Regions from separate parts of the Pseudomonas sp. MF06569 genome, predicted to be linked through region 3. Evidence: predicted binding sites of a transcription regulator. Region 3 holds the regulator's gene; each other region holds the start of a gene.
The links. Region 3 encodes FliA, which starts transcription of late flagellar genes. Its sites were predicted from a motif close to CTAAAGTTTNNNNNNNNNNNGCCGNTAA; they were not measured.

Region 1 (5,886 bases), on a different contig from region 3:
GGCCCTGCGGGCTTCCATCCTCACGCCTGCGCGCTCCGCTCGCCGCCACCTACCGCTCCATATCCCCTACCCAACCTGCCAGTCAGCTCGCGGTATTTACCACGTGTAAGCACGAGTCACATCGGTAACTGGGCGAATGCTTCTGACAGAAACCGGGACACTTTGCGCTCAGCATGGGAGAGGGTTAGCTGATTGGCACCGCTATCAACAAGCCCCTCTAAACCTTGGATTTGCTCTCGCAAAACCTTGAGATCAGAGCCCGGCTAAGAGCGCAATTGAGAGCCCGCGCAGAGCGGGCTTTTGTCGAGAAGGTTCGTTTGTTAACGGTTGAATCGTTCGACCAATGAGTACTGGGTCGTCGCTGTTTGAGTTAATTCTTTGCTGAGCTCTGCCGAGCTTCTTGCTTGTTCAGATGTTTGATCTGCAAGATTTGCGATGGTCGTAATGTTGCGACTAATCTCCTCTGCAACGGCAGTTTGCTCTTCAGTCGCTGCGGCGATCTGGGTGGTCATATCAGTAATGTGAGCTACCGCATCACTAATTCCAACCAATGCCTTGTCAGCTTCTAGTACCCAGGCGACTCCTTCTTCAGCTTGGCGATGTCCATTCTCCATGGTTTTAACAGCACAAATTGACGAGGTTTGCAGCTTGGAGATCAGGCTATGAATTTGAATAGTTGACTGAGTGGTGCGTTGCGCCAACTGACGCACCTCGTCTGCAACCACAGCGAAGCCTCGGCCCATATCTCCAGCACGTGCAGCTTCGATCGCGGCATTCAAAGCAAGCAAGTTGGTTTGATCGGCAATACCTTTAATGACATCGACAACCGTTCCGATTTCATTGCTGTCTTTAGCTAACTGTGCAACCGCTTGGCCAGTCTCTCCGACAACGATCGAGAGGCGTTGGATGGCCTCTCGGGTATCTCGAGCTACATCACGGCCCCGTCCTGTTAGCTCATTGGCTTCTTGAGTAGCGCTAGCGGTTCTCTGAACGTGGGTTGCGACCTCCTGCGTGGTCGCAGCCATCTGACTAACTGCAGCTGACACTTGCTCAGTCTCGACTCGCTGACGTTCAAGTCCGCGCGAGCTATCTGAGGCAAGGTTATCCGATCTTTCAGCCAGACCAGTGAGCTGCTCTGCGGTGTCTTGCAAACGAGTAAGGCAAGTCTTGAGCCTCGATGTCTGGCTCACAAATGCGGTTTCAAGCCGCGCCTGTGGGCCGCGCTCATCGCTATACATCTGTGCAATTAACTGATCCGAGGTTGTGGGGTCAGCCATTTTCAACAGATGCAGCGCCCCTTGATTTTTCTGACGCGAAACAATCAGCCCGAAGAGAACAGATATTAATACCGCCAAGGTTAATGCCAGAGAAGTACTGAAAAATACTCCCCCTAAGGAGCCCACTAGCCCCATAGCCAAAAGTGGTAGCCAGTCCATGAGTACAGGTTGCCATTTGTCACTGCTGGGAATAGCCGACTTGCCTAGGTTTAGGCGATTGTAAAGGTTCTCTGCGCGTCGAATTTGATCGGTCGTAGGCTTAATTCTGACCGATTCATAACCAATTACCTGGCTGCCCTCGAAAATCGGAGTGACATAAGCATTCACCCAGTAATGGTCGCCACTGCTAGTTCGGTTCTTTACGATACCCATCCAAGGCTGGCCCTGTTTGAGAGCGCCCCACATATGAGCAAATATGGCAGAGGGGACATCGGGATGTCGGACGATATTTTGGGGCGCGCCTATTAGATCTGACTTATTGAAACCGCTGATCTCGACAAAAGCATCATTGCAATACGTAATGACACCTCGTGCATCAGTTGTAGAAATAAGTTTTTGTTGCGCTCCCAAGGCAATCTCGCGCTGCGTGACCGGTTGATTGTTTCTCATTTAGATAGATCCCTTGCCCTGTGTCAAGGGTATCGGCAGCTAATATGAAAAGCTTAATGAGTATTTCCATAGGGTATTTTGCACCTGGTAATCCGTCTGCGCTCGGAATGCGGCCCATTGGCAACAACGAACAAGCTGCCACCAAACTCTATGAGTCCTCCATCGCGTCAACACGACCAGGGTGTAAAACAGCTCCAATAAATAGCCGCTTCGCGCAGGCTGTGACTTTCCTTGAAAAATAAAAGCCACGTTTACTTTATTCAATCCGCTTAAACTTGCCGCCAAACACTAAGAGTCATTTGTCGACATTGTCGTAACTTGCGAAGCGTCATCATTACCACGAGCAGAACAGACCCTATTACGACCAGCTTGTTTTGCACAGTAAAGCGCATCATCCGCTCTAACAACTAACTTACTCGGGGTATCTCCCGAGGGCAGCGCGAATGCTACACCCATGCTAACAGTCACCCGAACTAGAACTTTACTTGTTGAAATCTTTGATCAACTAACTGGTTCAAAATCTAAAGACAGCACCTCCAAAACATGTTGATTCGATCACTCCTTTTTTTACTTGCCGATACTTCCTGGGTAGGTTTTCAGGGCGATCAGCCCATGGTCGCCGACGATTCGTCTAGCATGAGCTCGGTCAAGTTGGGCTCTATGGGCGTAATAAACCACGCCGCAGTTGTGGCGGTGACATCGAGTGGGGCTGACAGCCGCAGATCAGCAGCAAAGCGGTCACGAAGGCGTGCTTGTTTGGTTTTTCAATCGGTCAGCTTTGGCTGTCAGATTCTGCGCGAGGGTCGAGTTGGGTATTGGAATTTGCAGCATAGTCCGGATCGTTCAATCAAAATCTAAACGCCATCAGCGAAAGTTTTATTCGGTTCCAGGCCAGCAAGAATCGCTCAGCGAAAATGAAGACTTGTGAATCGTTCAGCCCGGACATCAAATATTCATTGGCCGGAAATACGTGTTATCGATCTGGTCAGCAGGTTTGAGAGTCTGACTGTGCTGTACTCATGTCCACGGTTTCAGCCTAATCGGGTCGTGCGCTACGTTCTAATAGGTTAAACAAGTACATTCCGGCCAACATGGCCAATACGAATATGATGATTTGGCCGTGCCCTGTAAGCAGAATTGTTAACGCTGGCCCAGGGCATATCCCCGCAAGACCCCAACCTATACCGAACAACAGGCTGCCGCCAATCAAGCGGGAATCCAACTCCCTTTTCATTTGAAACTGCATCGGGGCACCCAACAAGGATTGTTTGTTTTTGCGCGCCCAATTCAAGGGAATAATCGCCACCGCGATGGCCCCACCCATCACCAGTGCGAGTGATGGATCCCAGGCCCCGGCCAAATCAAGAAAAGCTAATACTTTGGCGGGATTCGCCATGCCTGCCAGGAGAAGACCAAGGCCGAAGATCAGTCCTGCAAAAAAGGCGGTCAACTTGATCATTTTCATGCTCCCACCACATGACGGGTGACGTACACCGTTGCAAAGCCAGCAAACATAAAGCACATCGTTGCCGTGATGGATCGTGCTGAGAGTCGAGAGATCCCGCAAACGCCATGGCCGCTTGTACAACCAGATCCGTAACGAGTACCCACTCCGACAAGCAAGCCCGCAATGATCAGCGTCGGCCACCCTGCCTTAATCTCGATCTCTGGCATTACGGTAAACGCTCCCCACAACAACGGAGAAATCAGTAGACCAAGAAGAAATAACACCTTCTCACTCCAACCCTCACTATCGAATCGCAGCACGCTTCCAAGCAGTCCACTGATGCCGGCGATGCGTCCATTCGCGAGAACAAACAAGCTAGCAGCCAGCCCTATCAAGGCGCCTCCAGCTAATGAAGTCCAAGGCGTGAAGTTGATCCAATCAATGCTCATTTTGAATCTCCTGCATATAATTGCTGGTAAAAGACATGGATTTCAAAGGTGTCACCTGAGATTCTGAGCTCCCCCTAAAGGCGATCAAAGACCCTGTCGAGACCCTTATAGGATTTCAGCCCCTGAATCCGCCCCGGCTCTCCTAGAGATATCGAAGCCTCAAAAGGACACAAGATGAGGCAAGGTTCGATCAGTCCGCTTTTGGCTGGTTGCCGCATTTCAGGAGGGGCATTTCTAGGCGAATAGTGATTGCTGAACACCTCAGAAACCCGGGGCGATTAATATTGATCCTTTAGGTATCGCAAAAATTACCGTACGCAGTTACTCAAAGTGGTTACAACGCATAACGTAAGTCAGCCACGAAGCTTGATCCTAGTCACAGGATGTGATGTGGTGGCCGATACAGAAAGACTATTCCCATTCGCCAACTATGGCGCTCGCGACTTTTATTTTTCCAGCATCACGAGGTTTCATGCAGATTGAGTTACAGGAGATTAGCGACCACCTCTATCGTTTCGCTCCTTTTGATGCCCTGCCAAAGGAGTCGGTAGACGCCATCGCTCGGCGAATTGAAGTGAGTTATTTCAAAGCCGGCAGTGACATTCTTGAAGCCGGTGCGACCATTCAGGATCTGCATTATGTTCGTAGTGGTGCGGTGGAGATTTACCGGCGTAATGGTGAGCTCTATGACCGTCTCGTCGAAGGTGACCTATTCGGTCAGGCAGGTCTGTTACGTAGCAACAAGGTACGCTTTCCCGCCCGAGCGTTGGAAGATAGCCTGATCTATTACATCCCTGCCGACGTTTTCGCTGACCTTTGTGCGCAACATGATGCTTTCGCTGACTTCGTTGAAGCAGAGGGAAACTCGAGACTCAAAACTGCTGTTGAAGCTCAGGGGCGTGCTAGTGAGCTTATTCAGCTCAAATGTCGCGCCCTCATCTCACGTCCCTTGGTGTGGGTCACGTCAGATATCTCTGTCGGCGGAGCTGCAAAAATCATGACTGAGCAAAGTGTATCCTGCGTTCTAGTCATGTCTCCGGCAGGTTTAAAGACGGCTGAAATAGAAGGGATCGTCACAGATAGAGACCTTCGCACGCGATTTGTTGCAGTGGGCCTAAACGCTGACGAAACTCGTGCCAGCGACATTATGACAGTCGATCCGGTTGTAATTGGCTCCGATGATTCAGTGTTTGAAGCCATGCTTGTGATGTTGCGCCGCAATATTCATCACTTGCCGGTTGTGCACGATGGTAATCCAATTGGCCTTATAAACCTGTCGGATATCATCAGGTACGAATCGCATAGCAGTTTGTACTTGGTTAACAGAATCTCTAACCAGACCTCAGTTGAAGGCCTGAGATCACTTTTGCGTGACCTGCGAGGAACCTATATCCGCATGGTGCGTGACGGGGCTACTGCGCACATGATCGGAAGCGCGATTTCAGGTATTGGCCGTGCCTTTACCCAGCGTTTGCTTGAGCTGGCCGAGAAAAAGTTAGGCCCGCCTCCAGTGCCTTACTGCTTTATGGTTTTGGGATCAATGGCGCGTGATGAGCAGTTGTTAGTGACTGACCAGGACAACGCGTTAGTACTCGACGACAGCTTCGATCCGATCCAACACGACTCTTACTTCCGAGCCCTGGCAACGTTTGTTAGCGATGGACTGGCCGCGTGCGGTTACAGCTACTGCAAGGGCGGGGTCATGGCGACCAACGAGCAGTGGCGACAGCCTTTGAAGGTATGGCGAAGTTACTTCGATCAGTGGATCGAAAAACCTAATCCAACTACGTTGCTTAATAGCTGTATTTTTTTCGATCTGGATGGGGTTTTTGGCAAGCTTGAGTTGGTACAAGAGCTTAAAGACCTGTGCGCTCGAAAAGCAAGTACACACCCTGTATTTCTAAGCGCAATGGCTCGTATTGCCCTTAATCGAACGCCGCCATTAGGATTCTTTCGTACTTTTGTCGTTGAGACTGACGGACAGCAAAAAAGGATCATCAACCTTAAAGGGCGTGGCACGGCACCGCTGACCGACCTTATCCGGATTCATGCGCTAGCATGTGGCAGTACCGCTCAGAACTCATTTGATCGCATGGATGCTATA
Region 2 (5,886 bases), on a different contig from region 3:
TCAAGCCAAGGCACAACCTGGACAACGCCGGGCTGGCCGAGCTGTTCATGTGGGATGAAGACACGTTCCTGAGCAGCACCGAGGGCTCCCCTCTACGCCGGGCAGGGTACGAGCGCTGGCTGCGCAATCTGGCAGTGGGGCTGGGCAATGCGCCGTCGACGATCCCGGTGCTCGAAGCCTTGAAGGCGCGGCGCGACTACCCGTCCGAGCTGGTGCAGGAACATGTGGAGTGGGCGCTGGCACAACACGCCAAGCGCGCGTGACCACTCCCGCAATTGCTTAATGCTCGTCGTTGTAAACGAACTTGGGCATTTCCCAGTTAAAGCGGATCGCCAACAAACGCAGCAGTAGCCCGCCGAACAAGGTCACGAAAATAGCCTGCTCGTTGGGCATTTCGAGCCAGGTACACAGCAAGAAACACCAGGCTGCGGCAAACGATACGCTGGCGTACAACTCGCGACGGAAGATCAGCGGGATGTCGTTGCAGAAGATGTCCCGCAGGATGCCGCCAAATACCCCGGTAATGACCCCGCTCACCGAGGCCACCAGCATGCCTTGGCCCATTTCCAGCGCAGTCATGCAGCCAATCAGGGTAAACGCTACCAGCCCCAGGGCATCGAGCACCAAAAACAGCGAGCGCAAATGGCGCATCAGTGGCGCGATAAAGATCGTCACCAGCGCGGCAAAGGTAGTCAAGACCAGGTATTCCGGGTGCTTGACCCAGGTCAGCGGGTAATGCCCCAACAGTACGTCGCGCACCGAGCCGCCGCCTAGCGCCGTGACACAGGCAATCAGCACCACGCCGAACCAATCCATGCCCCGACGCCCGGCAGACAGCGCCCCGGTCATGGCTTCGGCAGTAATGGCAACTAAATAGAGCATCAGCAACATGGCAGCGATCCTTGCAAGAAGGCGCGCAGTCTACTCTCAGTTGGCATTGGCACCAAAAGGGGGCAGCAAATACTGTTCTTTGTGGGAGCGGGCTTGCTCGCGATGGCTTCGCTGCTACCGAGTCGCTTGTATCGCGAGCAAGCCCGCTCCCACAGGGGGATCAACGGCAACTTAGAACTTGATGAAATGCTTGCGGTAGTGCTGCAGTTCGGCGATCGACTCGCGAATGTCGTCCAGCGCAAGGTGCGTGCCTTTCTTCACCAGGCTGTCGCGCACTTCAGGCGCCCAGCGCGCGACCAGTTCCTTGAGCGTAGAAACGTCCAGGTTGCGGTAGTGGAAGTAGCTTTCAAGCGCTTTCATGTGGGTGTACAGGAAACGACGATCCTGACAGATGCTGTTGCCGCAGATCGGCGACTTGCCTTTGGGTACCCACTGCTCAAGAAACGCGATGGTTTGCGCCTCGGCTTCGGCCATGGTGGTGGTGCTGTCTTTTACGCGCTGGGTCAGGCCACTGCCACCGTGGGTGCGGGTGTTCCATTCGTCCATGCGGGCCAGCACTTCATCGCTGTGGTGGATGGCGATGACCGGGCCTTCAGCCAGGGTATTGAGGTTGCTGTCGGTAACGATGGTGGCCATTTCGATAATGACGTCGTTGTCAGGGTCCAGACCGGTCATTTCCAGGTCGATCCAGATCAGGTTCTGCGCGTTTTGCATAATGGCCTCCAGTGCTTGGTTGCGCAGTTTAGCTTAGGCGTGCAGCCCTCGTGCTAAACTCGCCTGCGTTTTACCCTTCTTATCGTTTTATCAACACGGAACACCCATGGCCAAACGCCAGCTCAATCGTCGTCAGAATTGGCGCATCGAAAAGATCCAGGGCGAGCGCGCTGCCCGCGCCGCCAAACGCGAATCCAGTGCCGTCGAAGCGCTTGAGGGCGGCGATTTAGGCCCCGAGCAACTCGGCCTGGTGATCGCGCACTTTGGTGTGCAGGTCGAAGTCGAAGCCCAGGAAGGCGAGCTTAACGGCCAGATGTTCCGCTGCCACCTGCGCGCAAACCTGCCCGCACTGGTGACCGGCGACACGGTTGTATGGCGCGCCGGCAACCAGGGCATCGGCGTTATCGTCGCCCAACTGCCGCGTAAAACCGAACTGTGCCGCCCGGACAGCCGTGGCCAGCTCAAGCCGGTCGCTGCCAACGTCGACATGATCGTGATTGTGTTCGCGCCCATGCCCGAGCCCCATGCCAACCTCATCGACCGTTACCTGGTCGCTGCCGAGCACGCGGGGATTCGTCCGTTGCTGCTGCTCAACAAGGCTGACTTGATCGACGATCAAAACTCACCGGCGCTCAATGCGTTGCTGGGGGTTTATCGCCAGCTGGGTTATCCGGTGCTGGAAGTGTCGGCGCATCACGGTGATGGTATGCAGCAGCTGCAAGCGCAACTGGACGGCCATATCAGCGTGTTTGTGGGTCAGTCGGGCGTGGGCAAGTCGTCCTTGGTCAACAGCCTGCTGCCAGAGGTCAACCTGCGGGTCGGGCCGCTGTCGGAAGTCTCGGGCCAGGGCACGCACACCACTACCACGGCGCGGTTGTTCCACTTCCCGGGTGGCGGCGAGTTGATCGACTCACCGGGTATCCGCGAGTTCGGCCTGGGCCACGTGAGCCGGGCCGATGTCGAGGCGGGCTTTATCGAGTTCAACGACTTGATCGGCACCTGCCGCTTCCGCGACTGCAAACACGACCGCGAGCCAGGCTGTGCATTGTTGATGGCCCTGGAAGATGGCCGCGTTCAACAGCAGCGCATGAACAGCTATCGCTCGATCATTGCCAGCTTGCCCGAGTCGAGCTACTAAGCCCCCTATCAACTTCCGTGGGAGCGGGCTTGCTCGCGATTGCATCGCCTCGGTGAATCAGGTGTTCCGAGTCGCTTGCATCGCGAGCAAGCCCGCTCCCACCGTTTTTACGGTGCCTTGTCGTCAAACAGATTCAGCTTCTGGCGCTCTTCATGCATCGGCAGCGGCTGTTTGTCGGCGGGCAACTGGATCGGATCGATCGCAGCCTTGGGCAACTCCTGGGCCTTAACCGGCTCCACGCCCTGCTCACCTTCAATCGCCTGCTGGGCCTTTTTGGTCAGCACCACGATGTCAATTCGACGGTTGATCGGGTTATAGGGGTTGGCCTTGTCGAACAGCACTGACGACGCATACCCCACCACCCGCGCAATCTGCGCATCAGGGTAGCTACCCGCCACCAGGGCACGCCGGGCCGCATTGGCACGGTTGACCGACAATTCCCAGTTGCCGTAATCGCCACCTCCCGCATAGGGCATGGCATCGGTGTGGCCGCTGATGCTGACTTTGTTCGGCACCGCTTTGATGGTGTCGGCCATGGCCAGCAGAATATCTTCGAAGTAAGGCTTTAGCCGCGCGCTACCCACATCAAACATCGGGCGGTTTTCGGCGTCCATGATCTGGATCCGCAAACCGTCCGGAGTGATTTCAAACAGCAACTGATCCTTGAATTTACGCAGTTGCGGGTTTTCTTCGACCTTGTTCTGCAACTCCTGAAGCAGCAGTTCGAGACGTTCTTTCTCGACCTGCTCCGCCATGTTCTCAACCTGATCGGCATCGACTTTGATCTTGTCGGGCTGAGGCTGCAGTTTCTCTTCGGGATTGAGGGTATTGTCCGGCGCCAGCGCGGGCGTGCCGCCCAGATCGATGATGTACGGTGTGCCGCTTTCGCTGAAACCGATCGGGTCTTTGAAATAACCGCCAATGGCGATCTTTTGCTCTGGCGTGGCGGCCGTCATCAGCCACATCACCAAAAAGAACGCCATCATCGCCGTGGCGAAGTCAGCAAAGGCAATTTTCCAGGCGCCACCGTGATGGCCTGCGGCGTAGCGCTTTACGCGCTTGATGATGATGGGCTGGTTGTTTTCCATAAATCAGCGACCGCGAACCACTTGTTCAAGCTCGGAAAAGCTCGGTCGATGCTTGGGGTACAGCACTTTGCGACCGAACTCGACGGCAAGCGACGGCGGCATGCCCGAGGCCGAGGCCACCAGGGAAGCCTTGATCGACTCGTAAACGTTGATTTCTTCCTTGGCATCGTGGGCCAGGGACGTCGCCAGCGGACCGAAGAAGCCATAGGCAGCCAAAATACCGAAGAACGTCCCCACCAGCGCGGCACCAACGTGCATGCCGATGGCGGCCTGATCGCCCTCACCCAGCGAGGCCATCGTCACGACAATACCCAGCACCGCCGCCACAATGCCGAAACCGGGCATGCCGTCGGCGATCCCGGTCACGGCATGGGAAGGATGCTCAAGCTCTTCCTTGAGGTTGAAAAGCTCCATGTCAAACAGCCCTTCGAGCTCGTGGGGCGCCATGTTGCCCGACGACATGATGCGCAGGTAATCGCAGATAAACGCCGTCATGCGTTCATCCTTGAGGACCGTGGGGTACTTGGAGAAGATCGGGCTGGCGGCCGCGTCTTCAATATCGCTTTCGATGGCCATCATGCCTTCGCGGCGACTTTTATTAAGAATCTCGTAAACCAGCCCCAGCACTTCCAGATAAAAAGCGTGGGAGAAGCGTGATCCAAACATGCTGAGTGATTTTTTGATCACGTGCATGGTCATGTAGCCGGGGTTGGCTTGCAGGAACGCGCCAAAGGCCGCCCCGCCGATGATCAAAACCTCGAACGGCTGAATCAGCGCACCGATTTTGCCGTGGGAAAGCACGTATCCGCCAAGCACACTCGCGAACACGACAATGATGCCGATAATTTTAGCCATAGATAAAAAGTACTTACTGAGTCGGGTTCAAGGTCATATTCCAGCGAAGCTAAAACTCTTCTTCTCCTTATCGGCGAATCTGCGCCAGACTATAGCCGGCAAAGCCGAAAATCCATTCGACCTCCACAATCGATGATGATCGCGTTCCCCTAATGGCCAACGAAACCTGCGCACCGACATCAACACCCACTACTCTGGATGCCTGGGTATCACTCCTGGACGCTGTTGATTTGCCGATCCCGCAAAACAGCCATGAGCGCGTATTCAAGACGATCAACGACAGTCGCCGCTCATTGCGCGAAATTGCCGAGGTCATGCAGGACAGCCCGGCGCTGGCACTCAGGCTGATCCGCGAGGCCAACCAACACGTCCAGAGCAGCCTGAGCGAGCCTGCCGAAAGCCTTGAAGTGGCCATCAACCGCCTGGGCCTCAAGCGCACCCAAGTGTTGCTCGAACGCGTACCCGCACTGGCGATCGAAGACATCCCGATGGCCTATCGACAAATCCAGCTCATCAGCCAGCACGCCGCACAACAAGCTATCGGGCTGTTCGGCAATCGCCTGGCGCGCCTCTGGCAAGAAATCTACTGGAGCAGCCTGCTGTTTCTGTCGCCGTTATGGGCGTTGGCGCTCACTCACCCGCTGCTGCTTGAAGCCTGGGAGCGACGGGTGATCGAGCAAGGGGAATGTGCCAAAAAGGTCGAGCTGGAGCTGTTTGGTGTTCCGCTGTTTGATATCTGCCGCACGCTGGCCGAACTCTGGCGATTGCCCGCCTGGGTGATGCAGGGCTATACGGTCATCACCGACGAGCGCCGCACGCTGGTCAAGGTGCTGCACATTGCCCGCGACACTCATCATCCGCTGCGCCAGCAACAGCACCTGGACGCCGATCCCGAGCTGCGCCGCTGGTTCAACCAGCCCGCCAACAGCGTGCTGCTGGCCAACTGCCTGGCGCTTTCAGCGCAACAGGCATGGGACACGCCGCACAACTTGCGCTGGCAGTACGTCACCAGCCTGTACCTGCAAATGCCGCTGGATGACATACAACAGCAAGTGCACCAGCACGCGGTAAACAGCGGGCGCTATCACTCGATGCCAGAACTCTGGCACCCGGCCCAGGCGCTGCTCTGGCCATGGGATGCACGCCGCACCCGCCACAGCTCGCTGGCCGCGCCGCCCCCCTCGGCCGAGGCGCTGGCGG
Region 3 (5,886 bases):
TCATTACGTGTATCGGCATGAATCTGCGGACCTTCACCCTTGGCCTGGTTTTTTTGCGAATTATTTTCAGCACGCAACGCATCACGGTCGTGTTCGATGCCGGCAAAGCGGTCTACCTGACTGGCCATCAGCACCAGTTTGAGCAGATTGCTTTCAACGTCCGTGACCAGTTGCGTTACCCGCTTGATGACCTGACCGGTAAGGTCCTGGAAATCCTGGGCCAGCAAGATGTCGGTGAGGTTGGCGGACACGACCTGACTTTGCTCGTCGCTACGCGTCAAAAAACTGTCAACCCGACGCGCCAGCTCGCGAAACTCCTCGGCACCGATTTCACGGCGCATGAAGCGACCCCAGTCTGCACTCAGGGCCTTGGCTTCCTGCCCCAGGCCGTTGACCAGCGGCGTGCTGTTTTCCACCAGGTCCATGGTTCGATTGGCGGCCGCTTCCGTGAGCTTCACAACATAAGCCAGGCGTTCCGTGGCATCCGTGATCTGCGACACTTCTTCGGCTTGCGGCATGCTCGGATCAATATGGAAATTGACAATTGCACTGTGCAGTTCACGGGTCAGTTTGCCGACTTCGCGATACAACCCGCGATCACGGGTCTGGTTGAGTTCGTGAATCAGCTGCACTGCATCGCCAAACTGGCCTCTTTCAAGGCTTTCGACCAATTCGTGAGCATGTTTTTTCAGGGTCGACTCAAAATCGCCCTGTGTAGATTCTTTATGCTCCATAGCGCCCCCAAGGCAACCGATCAACCGATGCGATCAAAGATCTTCTCGATCTTGTCTTTGAGTGCGATAGCCGTGAACGGCTTGACCACATAGCCGTTAACACCGGCCTGGGCGGCTTCGATGATCTGCTCGCGCTTGGCTTCGGCGGTCACCATCAGCACCGGCAAGTGCTTGAGTTTTTCGTCGGCGCGCACGTGGCGCAGCAACTCGATACCGGTCATGCCCGGCATGTTCCAGTCGGTCACCAAAAAGTCGATGTGACCCAGATTGAGGATCGGCAACGCCGTGATGCCGTCGTCCGCCTCGACCGTGTTGGTGAACCCCAGGTCACGCAACAGGTTTTTAATGATCCGCCGCATCGTTGAAAAATCATCAACGATAAGGATTTTCATGTTCTTGTCCAATTCGACCTCCAAGCAGTCTTAAACGCGCCCGGTCTGGGGACACGCCATTCAATCAATTCGTTTTCAAACACCGCCAGAATCGACTGTGGGAGCGGGCTTGCTCGCGATGCTGGCGGCGCGGTTTTTCTGATTCACCGTGTCGATCCCATCGCGAGCAAGCCCGCTCCCACAATAAGTACGCGTGTTCCCGTCAGTGCGCTCGCCACTGGCTCAGGCGTGCACGCAGCCGCGCTGCGCACTGGCTGTGCAGCTGGCTCACACGGGACTCGCTGACCCCCAGCACTTCGCCGATTTCCTTGAGGTTCAGTTCCTCGTCGTAGTACAGCGCCAACACCAGCCGCTCACGCTCGGGCAGATGGGCAATCGCATCGGCCAGCGCGCCCTGGAAGCGTTCGTCTTCCAGATCGCGGGACGGCTCCGGGTGAGCACTTGCGCCATCCTCATGCAGCCCTTCGTGTTCGCCGTCCTGCAACAAGTCGTCGAAACTGAACAGACGGCTGCCCAGGGTGTCATTCAAGATGGCGTAATAATCATCAAGGCTTAACTGGAGTTCGGCCGCAACTTCATGATCTTTAGCGTCACAACCGGTTTTTGCTTCAATTACCCGAATTGCATCGCTGACCATGCGCGTATTGCGGTGGACAGAGCGCGGGGCCCAGTCGCCTTTTCGCACTTCATCGAGCATGGCGCCACGAATGCGAATCCCGGCATAGGTCTCAAAACTCGCTCCCTTGGTGGCGTCGTATTTGCCCGACACCTCGAGCAGCCCGATCATCCCGGCCTGGATCAGGTCGTCCACCTGCACGCTGGCCGGCAAGCGCGCCAACAGGTGATAGGCAATGCGCTTGACCAAAGGGGCGTAGCGCTCGATCAGCTCGTACTGGCTGTCACGGGACGCCTTGCTGTACATGCGATAGCCACTGGCGGTCATTAAAAGCGCCCCCCTGCTTGCTGCACCAGACGCTCGACAAAGAACTCCAGATGCCCGCGGGGGTTGGCGGGCAGCGGCCAGGTGTCGACTTTCTGGGCGATGGCTTTAAACGCCAGGGAGCACTTGGAGCGCGGGAACGCTTCGTAGACGGCCCGCTGTTTTTGTACGGCCTTGCGCACGCATTCGTCATACGGAACGGCGCCCACGTATTGCAGGGCCACATCGAGAAAACGGTCGGTGACTTTAGTCAATTTGGCGAACAGATTGCGCCCTTCCTGCGGGCTCTGGGCCATGTTCGCCAATACGCGAAAGCGGTTCATGCCGTAATCGCGATTGAGCAGCTTGATCAGCGCATAGGCATCGGTGATCGATGTCGGCTCGTCGCAGACCACCAGCAGCACTTCCTGGGCGGCGCGCACAAAGCTGACCACCGACTCGCCAATCCCGGCAGCGGTGTCGATCACCAGCACATCCAGATTGTCGCCGAGGTCGCTGAAGGCCTGGATCAGACCGGCGTGTTGCGCCGGGCTCAGCTGCACCATGCTCTGGGTGCCTGAAGCCGCCGGCACGATACGAATCCCGCCAGGGCCTTGCAGCAAGACATCGCGCAGCTCGCAACGCCCCTCGACCACATCGGCCAGGGTGAATTTGGGGGTCAGGCCCAGCAGGACATCGACATTCGCCAGTCCAAGGTCCGCGTCCATCAACAGAACGCGCCTGCCCAGCTCGGCCAATGCGATGGACAAGTTGACTGAGACGTTAGTTTTACCGACGCCACCCTTGCCGCCGGTCACTGCGATCACCTGTACGGGATGCATGCTGCCCATGATCTTTTTTTACCTTGTCTTACTTAGACGCGGCTACATGCGTTGGCTGCCCGTTCCCCATTGGAACAAAACCTTCAGACCATCAGATGTAGGTACATTGCAACGTAATCTTGACTACCTCAGCCTACCCGCTTGGGAGGGCTGTGATAGATATCAGCGAACATATCGGCCATGGCTTCTTCGCTGGGTTCTTCCTGCATTTGCACACTCACTGCGCGACTCACCAACTGGTGACGGCGCGGCAGGTGAAGGTCATCCGGAATCCTTGGACCATCGGTGAGGTACGCCACCGGCAACCCGTGGCTGATCGCCAGGCTCAACACTTCGCCCAGGCTTGCCGTTTCATCCAGTTTGGTCAGGATGCAACCGGCCAGCCCGCAACGCTTGTAACTGAGGTACGCCGCCGTCAGCACCTGTTTCTGGCTGGTGGTGGCCAGTACCAGATAATTTCTGGCCTTGATCCCTCGCCCCGCGAGGCTTTCCAGCTGCAGGCGCAACGCCGGATCGCTGGCTTGCAGCCCGGCGGTGTCCACCAGCACCACGCGCTTGCGCACCAGTGGCTCAAGGGTCTGGCCCAACGACTGACCGGGGGCCACGTGGGTCACCGGTACGTTGAGAATCCGGCCCAGGGTCTTGAGTTGCTCCTGGGCGCCAATTCGAAAGCTGTCCATGCTCACCAGGGCAATGTTCTGCGCGCCGTACTTGAGCACATAACGCGCCGCCAGCTTGGCCAGCGTGGTGGTTTTACCCATCCCTGCGGGACCGACCATCGCGATCACACCGCCCTCTTCCAGCGGTTCCAGCTCAGGCGTGGCAATCATGCGCGCCAGGTGCGCCAACAGCATCCGCCAGGCCTGACGCGGCTCCTCGATGCCGGCCACTTGCGCCAGCAGATCACGGGACAGCGGCCCGGACAGGCCGATACGCTGCAGGCGACGCCACAGATTGGCCTGGGCAGGCTTGGCATCCTGCAACTGGCTCCAGGCCAGCGAGCCGAGCTGCACTTCGAGCAACTCGCGCAAACCGTTGAGTTCATGACGCATGTTGTCGAATGCGCGCTGATCAATGGTCGGTGCGGCTGGCGCAGGTGCAGGGCGCGGCGGCTCTTCAAGGGTCGGCTCGATCAACGGCTCGGCGGCGGTCAGCGGCAGACCGGCAAACAACTGACGGTTGTCCCCCGCCTCGCCCTCACCGCGCAGGCTCAACTCGGCCTGGGCCGAGACAATCCGCGACTGGGTCTTGCGCAGCTCTTCTTCGAGCTCAATGTTCGGTACACGGGGTGCCAGCGCGGACAGCTTGTAGTCCAGGGCCGCGGTCAACTCAACGCCCCCGGCTATCCGGCGGTTGCCAATAATGGCGGCGTCCGCCCCCAGTTCATCACGAATCAGCTTCATGGCCTGACGCATATCGGCGGCGAAAAATCGCTTCACTTGCATAAACCAAACCCTCAGCCGTTAGGGCCTACTGTTGCAACGATCGTGACCTGCTTGTTGTCAGGAATTTCCTGGTAAGCCAGTACATGCAGGTTGGGCACCGCCAGACGGCCAAAACGCGAAAGCATCGCGCGTACCGGGCCTGCCACCAACAAAATCACTGGATTACCTTGCATCTCCTGACGCTGAGCAGCGTCGATCAACGAGCGCTGGAGCTTTTCTGCCATGCTTGGCTCCAGCAACACGCCCTCTTCCTGGCCTTGTCCGGCCTTCTGCAAACTATTGAGCAATATTTGTTCCAACCTTGGCTCCAAGGTGATCACAGGCAGCTCAGACTCAACGCCTACAATGCTTTGCACGATGGCGCGCGACAACCCGACCCGCACCGCGGCAACCAAAGCGGCAGTATCTTGACTCTTATGGGCATTGTTCGCGACGGCTTCGGCAATGCTGCGAATGTCACGCACCGGTACCTGTTCAGCCAGCAGGGCCTGCAACACTTTGAGCAGTTGGGACAGGCTCAGGATGCCCGGCACCAGCTCTTCAGCCAGCTTGGGTGAAGACTTGGCCAGCAGTTGCATCAACTGCTGCACTTCTTCATGACCGATCAACTCATGGGAGTGTTTGTACAGAATCTGGTTAAGGTGGGTCGCCACTACCGTACTGGCGTCCACTACGGTATAGCCCAGCGATTGCGCCTGACTGCGCTGGCTGACCTCAATCCACACCGCTTCCAGACCAAAGGCCGGATCCTTGGTGGTAATGCCGTTGAGCGTGCCGAACACCTGCCCCGGATTGATCGCCATCTCGCGGTCCGGGTAGATCTCGGCCTCGGCCAGGATCACCCCCATCAGGGTCAGGCGATACGCACTGGGGGCCAGGTCGAGGTTGTCGCGGATATGCACGGTGGGCATCAGAAAGCCCAGATCCTGGGACAGCTTTTTGCGCACACCCTTGATCCGCGCCAGCAACTGGCCACCCTGATTGCGGTCAACCAGCGGAATCAGCCGATAGCCAACCTCCAGGCCGATCATGTCGATGGGCGTCACGTCATCCCAGCCCAGCTCCTTGGTCTCTTGGGCGCGGGCAGGCGATGGCAACAGCTCCTGTTGGCGCTTGACCTCCTGCAGGGCCTGGACCTTGACGACGTTCTGCTTCTTCCACATCAGGTACGCGACGCCACCGGCGACTGCGGCCAGGCTGAGAAAGGAAAAGTGCGGCATGCCCGGCACCATCCCCATCACAGCCATCAGGCCTGCCGACACGGCGAGTGCCTTGGGTGAGGCAAACATCTGGCGATTGATCTGCTTGCCCATGTCTTCGGAGCCCGAAGCACGGGTCACCATGATCGCGGCAGCGGTAGACAGCAACAGGGACGGCAACTGCGCCACCAAACCGTCACCGATGGTCAGCAAGGCGTACACCTTGCCCGCTTCGCTGAAGGTCATGCCGTGCTGGAAGATACCGACGGCCATGCCGCCGATCAGGTTGATAAACAGAATCAGCAGACCAGCGATGGCGTCACCGCGCACGAACTTGCTGGCACCGTCCATCGAG
Region 4 (5,886 bases), on a different contig from region 3:
GGCAGTCATGGGTTGTGGCGAGAAGTTCGCTTACGTGGACATCCTTCAGAACCCGGAAATCCGCGCCAATCTGCCGAAGTACGCTAACTGGCCAACTTTCCCGCAACTGTGGGTCGGTGGTGAGTTGGTGGGCGGTAGCGACATCATGGCTGAAATGGCCGCCGATGGTTCTTTGCAGGCTTTGATCAAAGAAGCTGTCGAGAAAGCTGCTGCAAACAAGACTGAAGCCTGATGTCAGTCGCGTAGTTACAGTTGTTATGTAACACGCATAAAAAAGCCCCGCCCCGTGATAAACAGGGCGGGGCTTTTTAATGGCTGTTAGTTACTCACCCATTTGAGATTGCAGGTAATTCTCAATCCCTACTTTATCGATCAGGCCCAGTTGAGTTTCCAACCAGTCGATATGTTCTTCTTCGGATTCCAGGATATCTTCCAGCATTTCGCGGCTGCCAAAGTCACCGACAACTTCACAGTGGGCGATAGCAGCTTTGAGGTCGGCGTGGCCGGTCTTCTCAATACGCAGGTCGCACTCGAGCATTTCCTTGGTGTGTTCGCCGATGTGCAGCTTGCCCAGATCTTGTACGTTCGGCAGGCCTTCCAGGAACAGGATGCGCTTGATCAGCTTGTCCGCGTGCTTCATCTCGTCGATGGACTCGTGGTACTCGTGAGCACCCAACTTTTCCAGGCCCCAATCCTGATACATACGTGCATGCAGGAAGTATTGGTTGATAGCGACCAGTTCGTTGCCGAGAATTTTGTTGAGATGCTGGATAACTGAAATGTCGCCTTTCATGGCTGGGGCCTGCCTTAATTAACTGTATATACGGCAGAGTTTGATCCGCACGTTGCAGACTGTCAAACCTAAGTATTTGAATAATATATGAAAATTAATCGGAATAAGAATGTTTGTGTTCCGCGTCTCGGGGCTAACCACTTGAATTCTAGGCATAAAAAAACCGGACACTAAGTCCGGTTCTTTGAAAACTGTACATTACGCAGCTGAAAATTCAACCGGGAAACTCATTGCGGCCTGACTGGTTTGCAGCGAAGCCAGGGTTTCGCGAACCACTTGCTTGGCCAGGCATGCACATTTACCGCATTGGCTAGCGACACCTGTTGCTTCGCGCACTTCGCGGTAGCTGCAGCAACCCTCGTAGATTGCGTCGCGAATTTTTCCATCGGTGACGCCAGTGCAAAGGCAAACGTACATAAATAAGAACCATCGCTGGTTGGGATTCAATTCAAGGATTTTAATGTTAACGAGAATGATTGTCAAAGCACCTTGAGTCTCAATTGAGCCTTGTGGGCGCTGTGCTGACGAACGGTCTCGACGATTCTGCTTTCAGGGCCTGAAAAAGGGTTAAGGCCCGTCCAGACGGGCGGTGTATGATGACCGGTCATTTTCACGCAGGAGCGGGTCGGCTGAGTACCATTAACCGATGGTGGCACCGACCGGATCCTGTTTTTCACGCAGCACACCAGGAGATATCCAATGAGCGTACTCGTAGGCAAACAAGCCCCTGACTTCACCGTCGCAGCCGTACTTGGCAATGGCGAAATCGTTGACAGCTTCACACTGTCCACCGCCATCAAAGGTAAATATGGCCTGGTGTTCTTCTACCCGCTGGACTTCACTTTCGTTTGCCCGTCCGAGCTGATCGCTCTGGACCACCGCATCCCTGAGTTCCAGGCGCGTAACGTTGAAGTGGTTGCCGTGTCGATCGACTCCCATTTCACCCACAACGCATGGCGCAACACTCCAGTGAACAATGGCGGCATCGGCCAGGTGAAATACACCATGGCTGCCGACATCAATCACGCAATCTGCAAGGCCTATGACGTTGAAAACGAAGGCGGCGTGGCACTGCGCGGCGCGTTCCTGATCGACGACAAGGGTGTTGTACGCTCCCAGATCGTCAACGACCTGCCACTGGGCCGTAACATGGACGAACTGCTGCGTCTGGTTGACGCTCTGCAATTCCACGAAGAGCACGGCGAAGTTTGCCCTGCCAACTGGAAAAAAGGCGACAAAGGCATGACCGCTTCGACCGCAGGTGTTGCAGCGTACCTGACCGAGAATGCTGACCAGCTGTAAGCGTCAGTTTCAGGCATAAAAAAACCGGACCCAGTGTCCGGTTTTTTTTAGGGTGCGATGAAAGCCTGAACGACAGGATCAGTCGTTGAAGTCTTTCCAGCCGCCCATTTGCTTCCAGCGGTTAACGATGCCACAGAACAGCTCAGCGGTTTTCTCGGTGTCATAACGAGCCGAGTGCGCTTCACGCCCATCAAAATCGATATCAGCTGTCTGGCAGGCTTTGGCCAATACTGTCTGACCATACGCCAGGCCTGCGAGGGTAGCGGTATCAAAGCTTGAGAACGGGTGAAACGGGTTGCGTTTCATGTCCAGGCGAGCGACAGCGGCGTTGAGGAAACCCAGGTCAAAGCTGCTGTTATGGCCCACCAGGATGGCACGCTTGCAACCGTTGGCTTTCAAGGCCTTGCGTACGCCACGGAAGATGTCGGTCAGGGCCGTCTCTTCGCTGACAGCCATGCGCAGTGGATGGTCGAGCTTGATGCCTGTGAATTCCAGCGCTGCAGCTTCGATGTTGGCGCCTTCAAACGGCTCAACACGGTGGAAGTAGGTGTGCTCCGGGAACACAAAGCCTCTTTCGTCCATGCCGATCGTGACGGCTGCGATTTCCAGCAAGGCATCAGTAGCGCTATTAAAGCCACCGGTTTCAACATCGATTACGACCGGTAGATAGCCGCGAAAACGCTCGGCCATCGGGTGGCGTGATCCGCCGCCATGGCCGCCTTCGTGTTCGTCATCATAATGGTCGTCACTCACAGCTGTTCCTCCAGCAGGCGCCAGCGCAGTGTTTCACCGGCGCGCAGCGGAATTACGGTCAACTCGCCGAAAGGCAGGCTGTTTGGGGCGGTCCACTCCTGGCGAACCAGGGTGATGTGTTCGGTGCTGGCGGGCAATCCGTAGAAGCGCGGGCCGTTCAGGCTGGCAAAGGCTTCCAGCTTGTCCAGGGCATTGCGCTGCTCGAAAGCTTCGGCGTACATCTCGATGGCCGCATAAGCGGTGTAGCAACCGGCACAACCGCACGCCGCTTCTTTGGCGTGCTGGGCGTGGGGTGCAGAGTCTGTACCCAGGAAGAATTTCTCGCTGCCACTGGTGGCCGCATCCAGCAGGGCTTCCTGATGGGTGTTGCGCTTGAGAATCGGCAGGCAATAGAAGTGCGGGCGGATTCCGCCAACCAGCATGTGATTGCGGTTGTACAGCAGGTGATGAGCCGTAATGGTTGCGCCGACGTTGGCCGAGGCCTCGTTGACGAACTGCACCGCGTCAGCGGTGGTGATGTGCTCAAACACGACTTTGAGTGTCGGGAAGCGATCTACAACGCGGCGCATATGCTCGTCGATGAAGATTTTTTCGCGATCAAAGACGTCCACACCGGCGCGGGTGACTTCACCGTGGATCAGCAAGGGCATGCCAACTTCAGCCATGACCTCGAGGACCGGGAAGATCGCGTCGATGCTGGTAACACCTGAGTCGGAGTTGGTCGTTGCCCCAGCCGGATACAGCTTGGCTGCATGGACGAATCCGCTGGCCTTGGCCGTACGAATGTCTTCTGGCTGTGTTCGATCAGTGAGGTAAAGCACCATCAGCGGCTCGAAACGGCTACCGGCCGGGCGAGCAGCCAGAATGCGCTGGCGATAGGCATCGGCTTCGGCAGCATTACGCACCGGAGGTACCAGGTTGGGCATGATGATGGCGCGGCCAAAAGTGCGCGCTACATCCGCAACCGTGTGAGGCAACACAGCACCATCGCGAAGATGTATATGCCAGTCGTCGGGACGCAGCAGGGTCAGGCGGTCAGACATTGGGAATTCCAGGCGGGTCAAACTGATGTGAATGCTACCGGAAAAGACTCTATCAGGCACTCGCTATCAAGTTTTGTGATTGCTGACCGATATCTCATCAATCTGTGGACTGTTTTTTTGCAGTGCAAGCCTGTGGAGCCTCCCGTGCGCCAGCATTATTTCATCCTGCTCAGTATGTTTGCCAGCCTGCCTGCCATGGCTCTGACCTTTCAGACTCGGCTGGAGAATATCGAGTGGAAAGTGGAAGGCGACAAATTCGAGTGTCGGCTGATCCAGCCCATTACTGATTTCGGCTCCGGGGCCTTTGTGCGTCGAGCCGGGGAGCAGGCCGTTTTTCGCCTCAATGCCTACAACTCGATGCTGGGGGAGGGGTCTGCGAAGCTATTGGCCGCCGCCGCACCCTGGCAGCCGGGCCGCGGCGACATTGACCTGGGCTCGGTGCGAATCGGCCGTGGGCAGGTATTGTTCAACAGTTCCCAGGCCCAGGCCGCCAGCTTGTTTCGTGGGCTGATTGAAGGGCGTAGCCCGTTGGTCAGGCACTACTCGCGCGATGGCAATGTTTCGGAAGTTCGCCTGTTGCCGGCCAGATTTCGCCAGGCCTACGGGGATTACGAGGCGTGTACCACCAAGTTGTTGGCGAAGAACTTTGAGCAGGTCAGGCAAAGCCAGGTCGGCTTTCCTGGCGGGGGTACCGAGCTGGATGCGAAGGCTCGGATCAACTTGCAAGTCATGGTGGAGTACTTGAAGGCAGATCCTACGGTCAACCGCGTCATCCTGGACGGTTATTCCGACAATCAAGGCAATCGCTTGACCAACCGCGAACTGTCACGGCGACGGGCATTGGCGGTGATGGACTTCTTCAAGGAGAAGGGGCTCCAGGAGTCTCAGATCACAGTCCGTTTTCATGGCGAACAATACCCCTTGGCACCCAACACGACCCGAGCAAATCGTGAGAAAAATCGACGGGTCAGCGTGCGCTTGGAGCGTGTTCCTGAGCCAGAAAAATCTGTGCCTTCTGTAGGTGTCAGCAATTCTGCGGCGATTTCCTGAAGTGACCGTCTGGTCGCTCCTTTGACATTATCTGTCGCTTTGTCGTCTTAAGCTGTCGCGCCTCTGTAAATTCATGGATATGGGCGGTAGACTGTTCGGCTTTTCGAACAACCCGTGGAGTGATGGCATGGCGGACGTAAACAAGGTCGTTCTGGCTTATTCGGGCGGCCTGGACACTTCGGTGATCCTGAAGTGGCTGCAGGATACTTATAACTGTGAAGTCGTAACCTTTACCGCTGACCTGGGTCAGGGCGAAGAGGTCGAACCTGCACGTGCCAAGGCGCAAGCCATGGGCGTCAAGGAAATCTACATTGATGACCTGCGCGAAGAGTTTGTTCGAGACTTCGTTTTCCCGATGTTCCGTGCCAACACCGTTTACGAAGGCGAGTACCTGCTGGGTACTTCCATTGCTCGTCCGCTGATCGCCAAACGCCTGATTGAAATCGCCAACGAAACAGGCGCAGACGCCATTTCCCACGGCGCAACGGGTAAAGGTAATGATCAGGTTCGTTTCGAACTGGGTGCCTATGCCTTGAAGCCAGGGGTGAAAGTGATTGCTCCTTGGCGTGAGTGGGACTTGCTCTCCCGTGAAAAGCTGATGGATTACGCTGAAAAGCACAATATCCCGATCGAGCGTCACGGCAAGAAGAAGTCTCCGTACTCGATGGATGCCAACTTGCTGCACATCTCTTACGAGGGCGGTGTGCTGGAAGACACGTGGACTGAGCACGAAGAAGACATGTGGCGTTGGACCAAGTCTCCAGAAGACGCGCCGAACACGCCGACTTATCTGGAATTGACTTACCGCAACGGCGATATCGTCGCTCTGGACGGCGTCGAAATGACCCCGGCCACTGTGCTGGCAACACTCAACCGTATTGGCGGCGAGAACGGTATCGGTCGTCTCGATATCGTTGAAAACCGTTATGTCGGAATGAAGTCCCG

Region 1: the regulator FliA is predicted to act here: its motif matches at 1,916-1,943, upstream of AC19YQ_RS22590 (methyl-accepting chemotaxis protein).
Region 2: the regulator FliA is predicted to act here: its motif matches at 4,754-4,781, upstream of motA (flagellar motor stator protein MotA).
Region 4: the regulator FliA is predicted to act here: its motif matches at 3,957-3,984, upstream of AC19YQ_RS04375 (flagellar protein MotY).

What each region holds. Positions count from the first base shown of each region.
Region 1 covers NZ_JCBCUZ010000036.1:6,233-12,118, reverse strand. Annotated here, with positions in the region: gene AC19YQ_RS22590 (methyl-accepting chemotaxis protein) at 321-1,886, opposite strand; gene AC19YQ_RS22585 (GGDEF domain-containing protein) at 2,175-2,381, opposite strand; gene AC19YQ_RS22580 (DUF6691 family protein) at 2,923-3,345, opposite strand; gene AC19YQ_RS22575 (YeeE/YedE thiosulfate transporter family protein) at 3,348-3,782, opposite strand; gene AC19YQ_RS22570 (DUF294 nucleotidyltransferase-like domain-containing protein) at 4,255-5,886, shown strand, end outside.
Region 2 covers NZ_JCBCUZ010000004.1:150,618-156,503, reverse strand. Annotated here, with positions in the region: gene queG (tRNA epoxyqueuosine(34) reductase QueG) at 1-263, shown strand, start outside; gene AC19YQ_RS06190 (trimeric intracellular cation channel family protein) at 280-891, opposite strand; gene orn (oligoribonuclease) at 1,063-1,605, opposite strand; gene rsgA (small ribosomal subunit biogenesis GTPase RsgA) at 1,712-2,743, shown strand; gene motB (flagellar motor protein MotB) at 2,851-3,831, opposite strand; gene motA (flagellar motor stator protein MotA) at 3,835-4,686, opposite strand; gene AC19YQ_RS06165 (HDOD domain-containing protein) at 4,839-5,886, shown strand, end outside.
Region 3 covers NZ_JCBCUZ010000007.1:185,898-191,783, forward strand. Annotated here, with positions in the region: gene AC19YQ_RS10130 (protein phosphatase CheZ) at 1-734, opposite strand, end outside; gene AC19YQ_RS10135 (chemotaxis response regulator CheY) at 755-1,126, opposite strand; gene fliA (RNA polymerase sigma factor FliA) at 1,329-2,069, opposite strand; gene fleN (flagellar synthesis regulator FleN) at 2,069-2,896, opposite strand; gene flhF (flagellar biosynthesis GTPase FlhF) at 3,016-4,332, opposite strand; gene flhA (flagellar biosynthesis protein FlhA) at 4,344-5,886, opposite strand, start outside.
Region 4 covers NZ_JCBCUZ010000003.1:70,909-76,794, reverse strand. Annotated here, with positions in the region: gene grxD (Grx4 family monothiol glutaredoxin) at 1-232, shown strand, start outside; gene bfr (bacterioferritin) at 323-793, opposite strand; gene AC19YQ_RS04395 (bacterioferritin-associated ferredoxin) at 992-1,210, opposite strand; gene AC19YQ_RS04390 (peroxiredoxin) at 1,493-2,095, shown strand; gene rnt (ribonuclease T) at 2,174-2,848, opposite strand; gene pyrC (dihydroorotase) at 2,845-3,891, opposite strand; gene AC19YQ_RS04375 (flagellar protein MotY) at 4,036-4,941, shown strand; gene AC19YQ_RS04370 (argininosuccinate synthase) at 5,069-5,886, shown strand, end outside.